Regions from separate parts of the Streptomyces sp. NPDC111656 genome, predicted to be linked through region 2. Evidence: riboswitches for the same ligand, from Rfam matches in the RefSeq annotation. Region 2 holds a riboswitch; the other holds the start of a gene.
What was found. A riboswitch is a leader RNA that binds a small molecule or an ion and turns the genes downstream of it on or off. The one in region 2 is predicted to bind glycine.
Positions count from the first base shown of each region.

Region 1: linked by a shared signal. The riboswitch ahead of gcvP (aminomethyl-transferring glycine dehydrogenase) and the one ahead of gcvT (glycine cleavage system aminomethyltransferase GcvT) in region 2 are both predicted to bind glycine.

Region 1 is NZ_JBVKCA010000001.1:9,890-14,048, reverse strand. Features, by position in the region: gene gcvP (aminomethyl-transferring glycine dehydrogenase) at 1-2,530, opposite strand, end outside; glycine riboswitch at 2,711-2,806, opposite strand; gene ACZ7M3_RS00060 (PRC-barrel domain-containing protein) at 2,921-3,292, shown strand; gene ACZ7M3_RS00055 (DNA polymerase IV) at 3,408-4,159, opposite strand, start outside.
Region 2 is NZ_JBVKCA010000029.1:45,004-49,162, forward strand. Features, by position in the region: gene glyA (serine hydroxymethyltransferase) at 60-1,322, opposite strand; gene gcvH (glycine cleavage system protein GcvH) at 1,336-1,713, opposite strand; gene gcvT (glycine cleavage system aminomethyltransferase GcvT) at 1,842-2,960, opposite strand; glycine riboswitch at 2,995-3,106, opposite strand; glycine riboswitch at 3,107-3,207, opposite strand; gene ACZ7M3_RS46440 (AAA family ATPase) at 3,376-4,056, shown strand.

The DNA of each region.
Region 1 (4,159 bases), on a different contig from region 2:
GGAAGCCGTAGTCGATGAGCCGCTTGGCGATGTCGTCGACGCTGACGCCGGTCGCCTTGGTCAGCGGACGCAGATCGATGATGCACTCGTGCGCGACGAGCCCGCCCGGACCGGTGTAGAGCACCGGGAAGTGCGGCTCCAGGCGCTTGGCGATGTAGTTCGCCGACAGCACCGCCACCTGCGTGGCCCGCTTGAGGCCCTCACCGCCCATGAGACGGACGTACGCCCAGGAGATGGGCAGAATGCCCGCCGAGCCCCAGGGAGCGGCGGAGATCGGTCCCACGCCCGTCTCGGGGCCTGCCGCGGGCTGCAGCGGGTGGTTCGGCAGGTACGGCGCCAGGTGCGCGCGTACGCCGACCGGGCCCACGCCCGGACCGCCGCCGCCGTGCGGGATGCAGAACGTCTTGTGCAGGTTCAGGTGGGAGACGTCACCGCCGAAGTGGCCCGGCTTGGCGAGGCCCACCAGAGCGTTGAGGTTGGCGCCGTCGACGTACACCTGGCCGCCCGCCTCGTGCACCTGCGCGCAGATGTCGGCGACGTGCTCCTCGAACACACCGTGCGTCGAGGGGTACGTGATCATCAGCACCGCGAGCTCGTCGCGGTGCTGCTCGATCTTCGCGCGCAGGTCCTCGACGTCGATCTCGCCGTCCTCGGCGGTCTTCACGACGACGACCTTCATGCCGGCCATCACGGCACTCGCGGCGTTCGTGCCGTGCGCGGAGGACGGGATCAGGCAGACCGTGCGCTGGTCGTCGCCGTTGGCCCGGTGGTAGCCGCGTACGGCCAGCAGCCCGGCCAGCTCGCCCTGGGAGCCCGCGTTCGGCTGGAGCGACACCTTGTCGTACCCGGTGACCTCGGCGAGCCGATCCTCCAGCTCCTGGATGAGGGTGAGATAGCCCTGCGCCTGCTCGGCGGGCACGAAGGGGTGCAGCTGGCCGAACTCGGGCCAGGTGACAGGTTCCATCTCGGTGGTCGCGTTGAGCTTCATGGTGCAGGAGCCCAGCGGGATCATGCCGCGGTCGAGCGCGTAGTCACGGTCGGACAGCTTGCGCAGGTAGCGCAGCATCGCGGTCTCGGAGCGGTACTGGTGGAAGACCGGGTGCGTGAGGTAGTCGTCGGTGCGCAGCAGCGCCGCGGGCAGCGTCTCCTCGGCGACGGCGTCCAGGGCCTCGATGTCGCCGTCGACGCCGAACGCGGTCCAGACGGCGCCCACCTGCTTGCGGGCGGTGGTCTCGTCGCAGGCGATCGACACGTGGTCGGCGTCGACGAGGTGGAGGTTGACGCCCCCGTTGCGCGCGCCCGCCACGACCTCGGCGGCCCGGCCCGGCACCCGCACGGTCAGCGTGTCGAAGTAGGAACCGTGCACGACCTCGACCCCGCCGGCCGTCAGGCCCGCGGCAAGGATCGTGGCGTACCGGTGCGTACGCCGCGCGATGGTCCGCAGGCCCTCGGGACCGTGGTAGACGGCGTACATGCCGGCCATCACCGCGAGCAGCACCTGCGCCGTGCAGATGTTGCTGGTCGCCTTCTCACGGCGGATGTGCTGCTCCCGCGTCTGCAGGGCGAGCCGGTACGCCTTGTGTCCGTCGGCGTCCACGGAGACTCCCACCAGCCGGCCGGGCAGGCTGCGCGCGAACTTCTCACGCACCGCCATGTATCCGGCGTGCGGACCGCCGAAGCCCATCGGCACGCCGAAGCGCTGGGTCGTACCGATCGCGATGTCGGCGCCGAGCTCACCGGGCGAGGCGAGCAGCGTGAGGGCGAGCAGGTCGGCGGCGACCGTGACGACCGCGCCGAGCTCGTGCGCCTGCTCGATGACGGGCTTCAGATCGCGTACGACACCGGAGGCACCCGGGTACTGGATCAGCACACCGTTGATCTCCCGCCCGGCGATCTCCGCCGGGATGCCCTCGCCCAGGTCGGCGACGACGATCTCGACGCCGGTCGGCTCCGCGCGGGTCTCGATGACGGCGACGGTCTGCGGCAGGGTGTCCGCGTCGATCAGGAAGAGGCCCTTCTTGTTCTTTCCCATGCGCCGCGACAGCGCCATCGCCTCGGCGGCGGCGGTGCCCTCGTCGAGCAGCGAGGCGCCGGAGGTGGGCAGCCCGGTCAGCTCGGCGACGACAGTCTGGAAGTTCAGCAGCGCTTCGAGCCGCCCCTGGGAGATCTCCGGCTGGTAAGGCGTGTACGCGGTGTACCAGGCCGGGTTCTCCATGACGTTGCGCAGGATCACCGGCGGCGTGAACGTGCCGTAGTAGCCGAGGCCGATCATCGAGTCGAGCACCTGGTTGCGGTCCGCGAGGGAGCGCAGCTCGGCCAGTACCTCGGCCTCGGTGCGCGCGCCCGGCAGCTCCAGCGCCTCGGCGTTCTTGATGACGTCCGGCACCGCGGCGGCCGTCAGCTCGTCGAGCGAGCCGTACCCGACCTGCGCGAGCATCTTGGCCCGCGCCTCGGAGTCGGGCCCGATGTGGCGCTGCTCGAAGGGGATTCCCTGTTCGAGCTCGGAGAGCGGAATGCGATGGGCGGTCATTGCGGAGGCCTCCTGGTCTGACACGACCTTCGAGGGGCACCACGGCGTGGGTACCCCGACGGCCTCCCCCTCTGTCATCTCAACCTGAGAGCTTCACCGGCCCGCCCGCTCGCTGCGACCCGGCTTTCACCGTCGGTGAGGGCGGAGGCCTTCGACACCCGCCCTGCTTTCCAGAGTGACCTCGTCCGTGCGGTACGTGTGCCTGAGAGATTCCGGGGAGGATTTGCTCCTTCGGCGCCTCCGATGTTGTCTGGAGGACTCTCCCGCACGGGGTCAGCAGCCGCTTGCCAGCCTACCAGCGAGGACAACGCACGAGCTTTCGAGTGGCCACCTTCCCGAATGTGCTCTTTTGTAGTGCTTACGGATGAGTTGCTAGCGAGTGGAGGGACCGTGCAGACCGACATCGATCCGCGCAACCTGATCGGCCGCAAGGCGCTCGACCGCAACGGCGCCAAGATCGGCACGGTCGACGAGGTCTATCTCGACGACGCGACCGGCGTCCCGGAGTGGGCCGCCATACGGACAGGCCTGTTCAGCAGGGACGCCTTCGTCCCCCTGGAGCCCAGCGAAGTCGTCGAGGGCACGCTGCGTGTCCCCTTCGACCGCGCCCTGATCAAGGACGCCCCCGACTTCGGCGTGGGCCGCCACCTCTCCCCCGAACAGGAACTCCAGCTCTACCACCACTACGGCCTGGACGTGACACCCCCGCCCCCACCGCCGGACCGCGACTTCGGCCGCCTGGCAGGCACGGACGAGGGTTGACTTCTCTGATGGGGCCCACCTGACGGGCCCCGAAAGGGGCGCGGGGCTCTGACATCATGCGGCTCCGCCGCGTGGGCGCGACCAGCCACATTCCGACCGCGGCGCTGATCCGACTTCACCCCCCACGGCGTTCGCAAACAGTCCCCCGCACCAACGGCAACGGCTCCGCCAACTCCAACGCAACATCATCCGTACGAAACGTCCGCACACGCCCCGGCTCGGAGTAGGGCGTCTCGAACCGCACGGTCACCCTCCCGAGCCCACTCCCCTGCACCCATCCGTGCCCGTACTCCGCATGCCGCACGTCATGCCCCGCAGGCCACCGCCGCTCGGCAGGCGGCGCCTGCTCGGCAGCCACTTCCTCCGCCCCCTCCTCGTCCGGATGCTCCAGCACCGCCGACTCCCCCGCGGCGGCCTCCGCCTCCGCTTGCGCCTGCGCCTGGGCCTGGGCGAACAGGTCTTCCTGCGTGTAGTCGGCGAGCCCCGAGACGCCGACTCCCAGCAGCCGCACGCCCCCGGTCGTGTCCACCGCCTCCAGAAGCCGCGCGGCAGCCTCCCGTACGACGCCGGGGTCGTCCGTCGGTCCCCGCAGCGTCTCGGACCGGGTCAGCGTCGAGAAGTCGTACCTCCGCACCTTCAGCACGATGGTCCGCCCGGACAGCCCCGCATCCCGCAACCGCCGCACACACCGGTCGGCGAGCCGCTGCACCTCCAGGCCGACCCGCATCCGGTCGTGGATGTCCACGTCGTACGTGTCCTCCACCGACACGGACTTCGTCTCCCGCTCGGCCACCACGGGCCGCTCGTCGTGCGCCAGCGCCATCGCGTACAGCGCGTGCCCGTGCGCCTTCCCCACCAGCCGCACGA
Region 2 (4,159 bases):
GAATTTCTGTACGAAAGTGAACTTTCGCAGGAACTGGTTCTGTACTGCTTCGGGCGGTACTACTTCAGGCCGGGGTACAGCGGGTGCTTGTCGGCCAGGGCGGACACGCGGGTCTTCAGGGACTGCGTGTCGTAGGAGGGCTTCAGCGCCTCGGCGATGATGTCCGCGACCTCGGTGAAGTCCTCGGCCTGGAAGCCGCGGGTGGCGAGGGCGGGCGTGCCGATGCGCAGGCCCGAGGTCACCATCGGCGGCCTCGGGTCGTTCGGGATCGCGTTCCGGTTGACCGTGATGCCGACCTCGTGGAGACGGTCCTCGGCCTGCTGACCGTCCAGCTCGGAGTTGCGCAGGTCGACCAGGACCAGGTGCACGTCCGTGCCGCCGGACAGGACGTCCACGCCGACGGCCTTGACGTCGTCCTGGACCAGGCGCTCGGCCAGGATCCGCGCGCCGTCCAGCGTGCGCTGCTGGCGCTCCTTGAAGTCGTCGGAGGCGGCGACCTTGAAGGAGACGGCCTTCGCGGCGATCACGTGCTCCAGCGGACCGCCCTGCTGGCCGGGGAAGACCGCGGAGTTGATCTTCTTTGCCAGCTCGGCGGTGGACAGGATCACGCCACCGCGCGGGCCGCCCAGCGTCTTGTGGGTCGTGGTGGTGACCACGTGGGCGTGCGGCACCGGGTTCGGGTGCAGGCCCGCGGCCACGAGGCCCGCGAAGTGCGCCATGTCGACCATCAGGTACGCGCCGACCTCGTCCGCGATCCGGCGGAACGCGGCGAAGTCCAGCTGACGCGGGTAGGCCGACCAGCCCGCCACGATCAGCTGCGGCCTGGACTCCTTGGCGAGGCGCTCGACCTCGTCCATGTCGACCTGACCGGTCTCGTCGTTCACGTGGTACGCGACCACGTTGTACAGCTTGCCGGAGAAGTTGATCTTCATGCCGTGGGTGAGGTGCCCGCCGTGCGCGAGGTTCAGACCCATGATCGTGTCGCCCGGCTTCAGCAGCGCGAACATCGCCGCCGCGTTGGCCTGGGCGCCCGAGTGGGGCTGCACGTTCGCGTGCTCGGCGCCGAAGAGCGCCTTGACGCGGTCGATGGCGATCTGCTCGACCACGTCGACGTGCTCGCAGCCGCCGTAGTAGCGGCGGCCCGGGTAGCCCTCGGCGTACTTGTTGGTCAGGACCGAGCCCTGGGCCTCCATGACCGCGACCGGAGCGAAGTTCTCCGAGGCGATCATCTCCAGGGTGGACTGCTGGCGGTGCAGCTCGGCGTCGACGGCGGCGGCGACGTCCGGGTCCAGCTCGTGCAGGGGCGTGTTCAGAAGCGACATCAGTCAGAAGTCCTTAGGAGCCGGAGAACTCGGTGTACTCGTCGGCGGAGAGCAGGTCGGCCGGCTCGTCCGTGACGCGTACCTTGAACAGCCAGCCGCCCTCGAAGGGGGCGGAGTTCACCAGCGACGGGTCGTCGACCACGTCCTGGTTGGCCTCCACGACCTCGCCGGTGACCGGCGCGTACAGGTCGCTGACCGACTTGGTCGACTCCAGCTCGCCGCAGGTCTCACCCGCGGTCACCGTGTCACCGACCGCGGGAAGCTGGGCGTAGACGACATCGCCGAGCGCGTTGGCCGCGAACTCGGTGATGCCGACCGTCGAGACGCCGTCCTCGGCGACCGACAGCCACTCGTGCTCCTTGCTGTAGCGAAGCTGCTGGGGGTTGCTCATGGCCTGAATTCTCCTGTACGCGGGGGAGTGCGGATGAACGGGATGACCGGGTGGTCCTGGGATACGAGACGTGACACAGCGGCGTGCGTCACGTGGGCGCGCTGGACGGGGCCCTTTCGGCCCCGAAGCTACTTCTGGCGCTTGTAGAACGGCAGCGCCACGACCTCGTACGGCTCATGGCTGCCCCGGATGTCCACGCCGACCCCGGCCGTGCCCGGCGCGGCGTGCGCGGCGTCGACGTACGCCATCGCGATCGGCTTGCCCAGCGTCGGGGAGGGCGCGCCGGAGGTGACCTCGCCGATCACCTTGCCGTCGGCGACGACCGGGTACCCGGCGCGCGGCACGCGGCGGCCCTCGGCGACAAGCCCGACGAGTACCCGCGGGGGGTTCTCCTCGGCGCGGGTGGCGGCCTCCTGGAGCGCGGCACGCCCCACGAAGTCCCCCTCCTTCTCGAACTTCACGACCCGCCCGAGCCCCGCGTCGAAGGGGGTGAGCGAGGTGGTCAGCTCATGCCCGTACAGCGGCATGCCCGCCTCCAGGCGCAGCGTGTCGCGGCAGGAGAGGCCGCAGGGGGCGAGCCCGACGGGCGTGCCCGCGTCCGTCAGCGCCTGCCACAGCTTCTCGGCGTCGGACGGGGCCACGAACAGCTCGAAGCCGTCCTCGCCCGTGTAGCCCGTGCGGGCGATCAGCGCCGGGACGCCCGCGACGGTGCCCGGCAGGCCCGCGTAGTACTTCAGCCCGTCCAGGTCGGCGTCGGTGAGCGACTTGAGGATGCCGGGGGACTCGGGGCCCTGCACGGCGATCAGCGCGTACGCGTCGCGGTCGTCGCGCACGAGGGCGTCGAAGCCGGCGGCGCGCTCGGTCAGCGCGTCCAGCACCACCTGGGCGTTGGAGGCGTTCGCGACGACCATGTACTCGTTCTCGGCGAGCCGGTAGACGATCAGGTCGTCCAGGATGCCGCCGTCCTCCCGGCAGATCATCGTGTAGCGGGCGCGGCCGACGCCGACGGAGGCGATGTTGCCGACCAGCGCGTGGTTGAGCAGGGCGGCGGCCTGCGGTCCGGTGACCGTGATCTCGCCCATGTGCGACAGGTCGAAGAGACCGGCCCGGGTGCGCACGGCGAGGTGCTCGTCGCGCTCGGAGCCGTAGCGCAGGGGCATGTCCCAGCCGGCGAAGTCGGTCATCGTCGCGCCGAGCGAGCGATGCAGGGCATCGAGCGCGGTGAGACGGGGTGCGTTACTGCTCATCGGTGGGGCTCCCAAGGCATGACGGCGAGGTCGTTCCTCCCCATCTGTCATCGGAACCTGAGAGGTTCATCACGACCCCGCGAACGGAGGTCCTGACTTGCACCTTGGGTGGAGCCACTGGACAGCGGCCCGCTTTTCAGATGTGCCTCGCCCGCGCGGTAACGGGGCCTGAGAGATTCAAGGGAGGGACTTGCTCCTTCGGCGCCCGGGTACCCGAAGGTTCCCGGAACTCTCCCGCGCGGATTCAAGCGGCCGGTATGCAGTTGGCGGGCACATCATCGCACGCGCCGTCCGATCGCGGCAGTCCGCATCTGTAACCGGCCTGTGGCAGTCCGCGTACGGAAACGAGAGACACCGCGCATTACCTTCTCTTTACACTCGACGGGGATGGGACTCCACACCCAAGGGGAGGACGATCACGGTGAACAGGACCACGGCGTACGCCACGACCTCGGGCCTCGCGCTGCCCGAGCAGCCCGGTGTCCCGGCAGGGACCCGGGAGACGTGCGGAGCGTTGCCGACGGCCGTCGTCCGCGACCTCAGAGCGCGCGCGGGACACTCTCCGCACGGTCTGCACTTCGCGGCGGCCGACGTCGTCGTGGTCACCGGGTTGCCGGGCAGCGGCAAGTCGACCCTGATGCGCCGCGCCGTCGAGGGCCCGCGCATCGACTCCCAGGACACCCGGGACCGCTGGGACGAGCGGACGGGCGGGCGGCTGCCGTACGCCGTCTACCGGCCTCTCGTCCGCCTCGCGCACTACGCGGGCCTGCGTCGCGCCCTGCGTTCCGGCGCCGGGCTCGTCGTGCACGACTGCGGTTCGCAGGCCTGGGTGCGCCGCTGGCTCGCCCGCGAGGCCCGGCGCCGCGGCGGCACCCTCCACCTGCTGCTGCTCGACGTCACGCCCGGCACGGCGCTGGAGGGCCAGCGCGAGCGCGGCCGGGGCGTGTCGCGGTACGCGTTCGCCCGTCACCGGGGCGCGGTCACCCGGCTGCTGCGCTCCGTCGAGCGGGGCGACCTGCCGGAGGGCTGCGGCTCGGCGGTGCTCCTCGACCGGGACGCGGCGGACGTACTGCGGCGGATCGGCTTCGGCGACTGAGAAACGGCAGGGACTTCGGTGACTGAGAAACGGCAGGGGGTGGCCGAGAGCAGTCGAGAGCGGTCGGGAAGTCGTACAGGCCCACTAACCTTTCCAGCCAGAA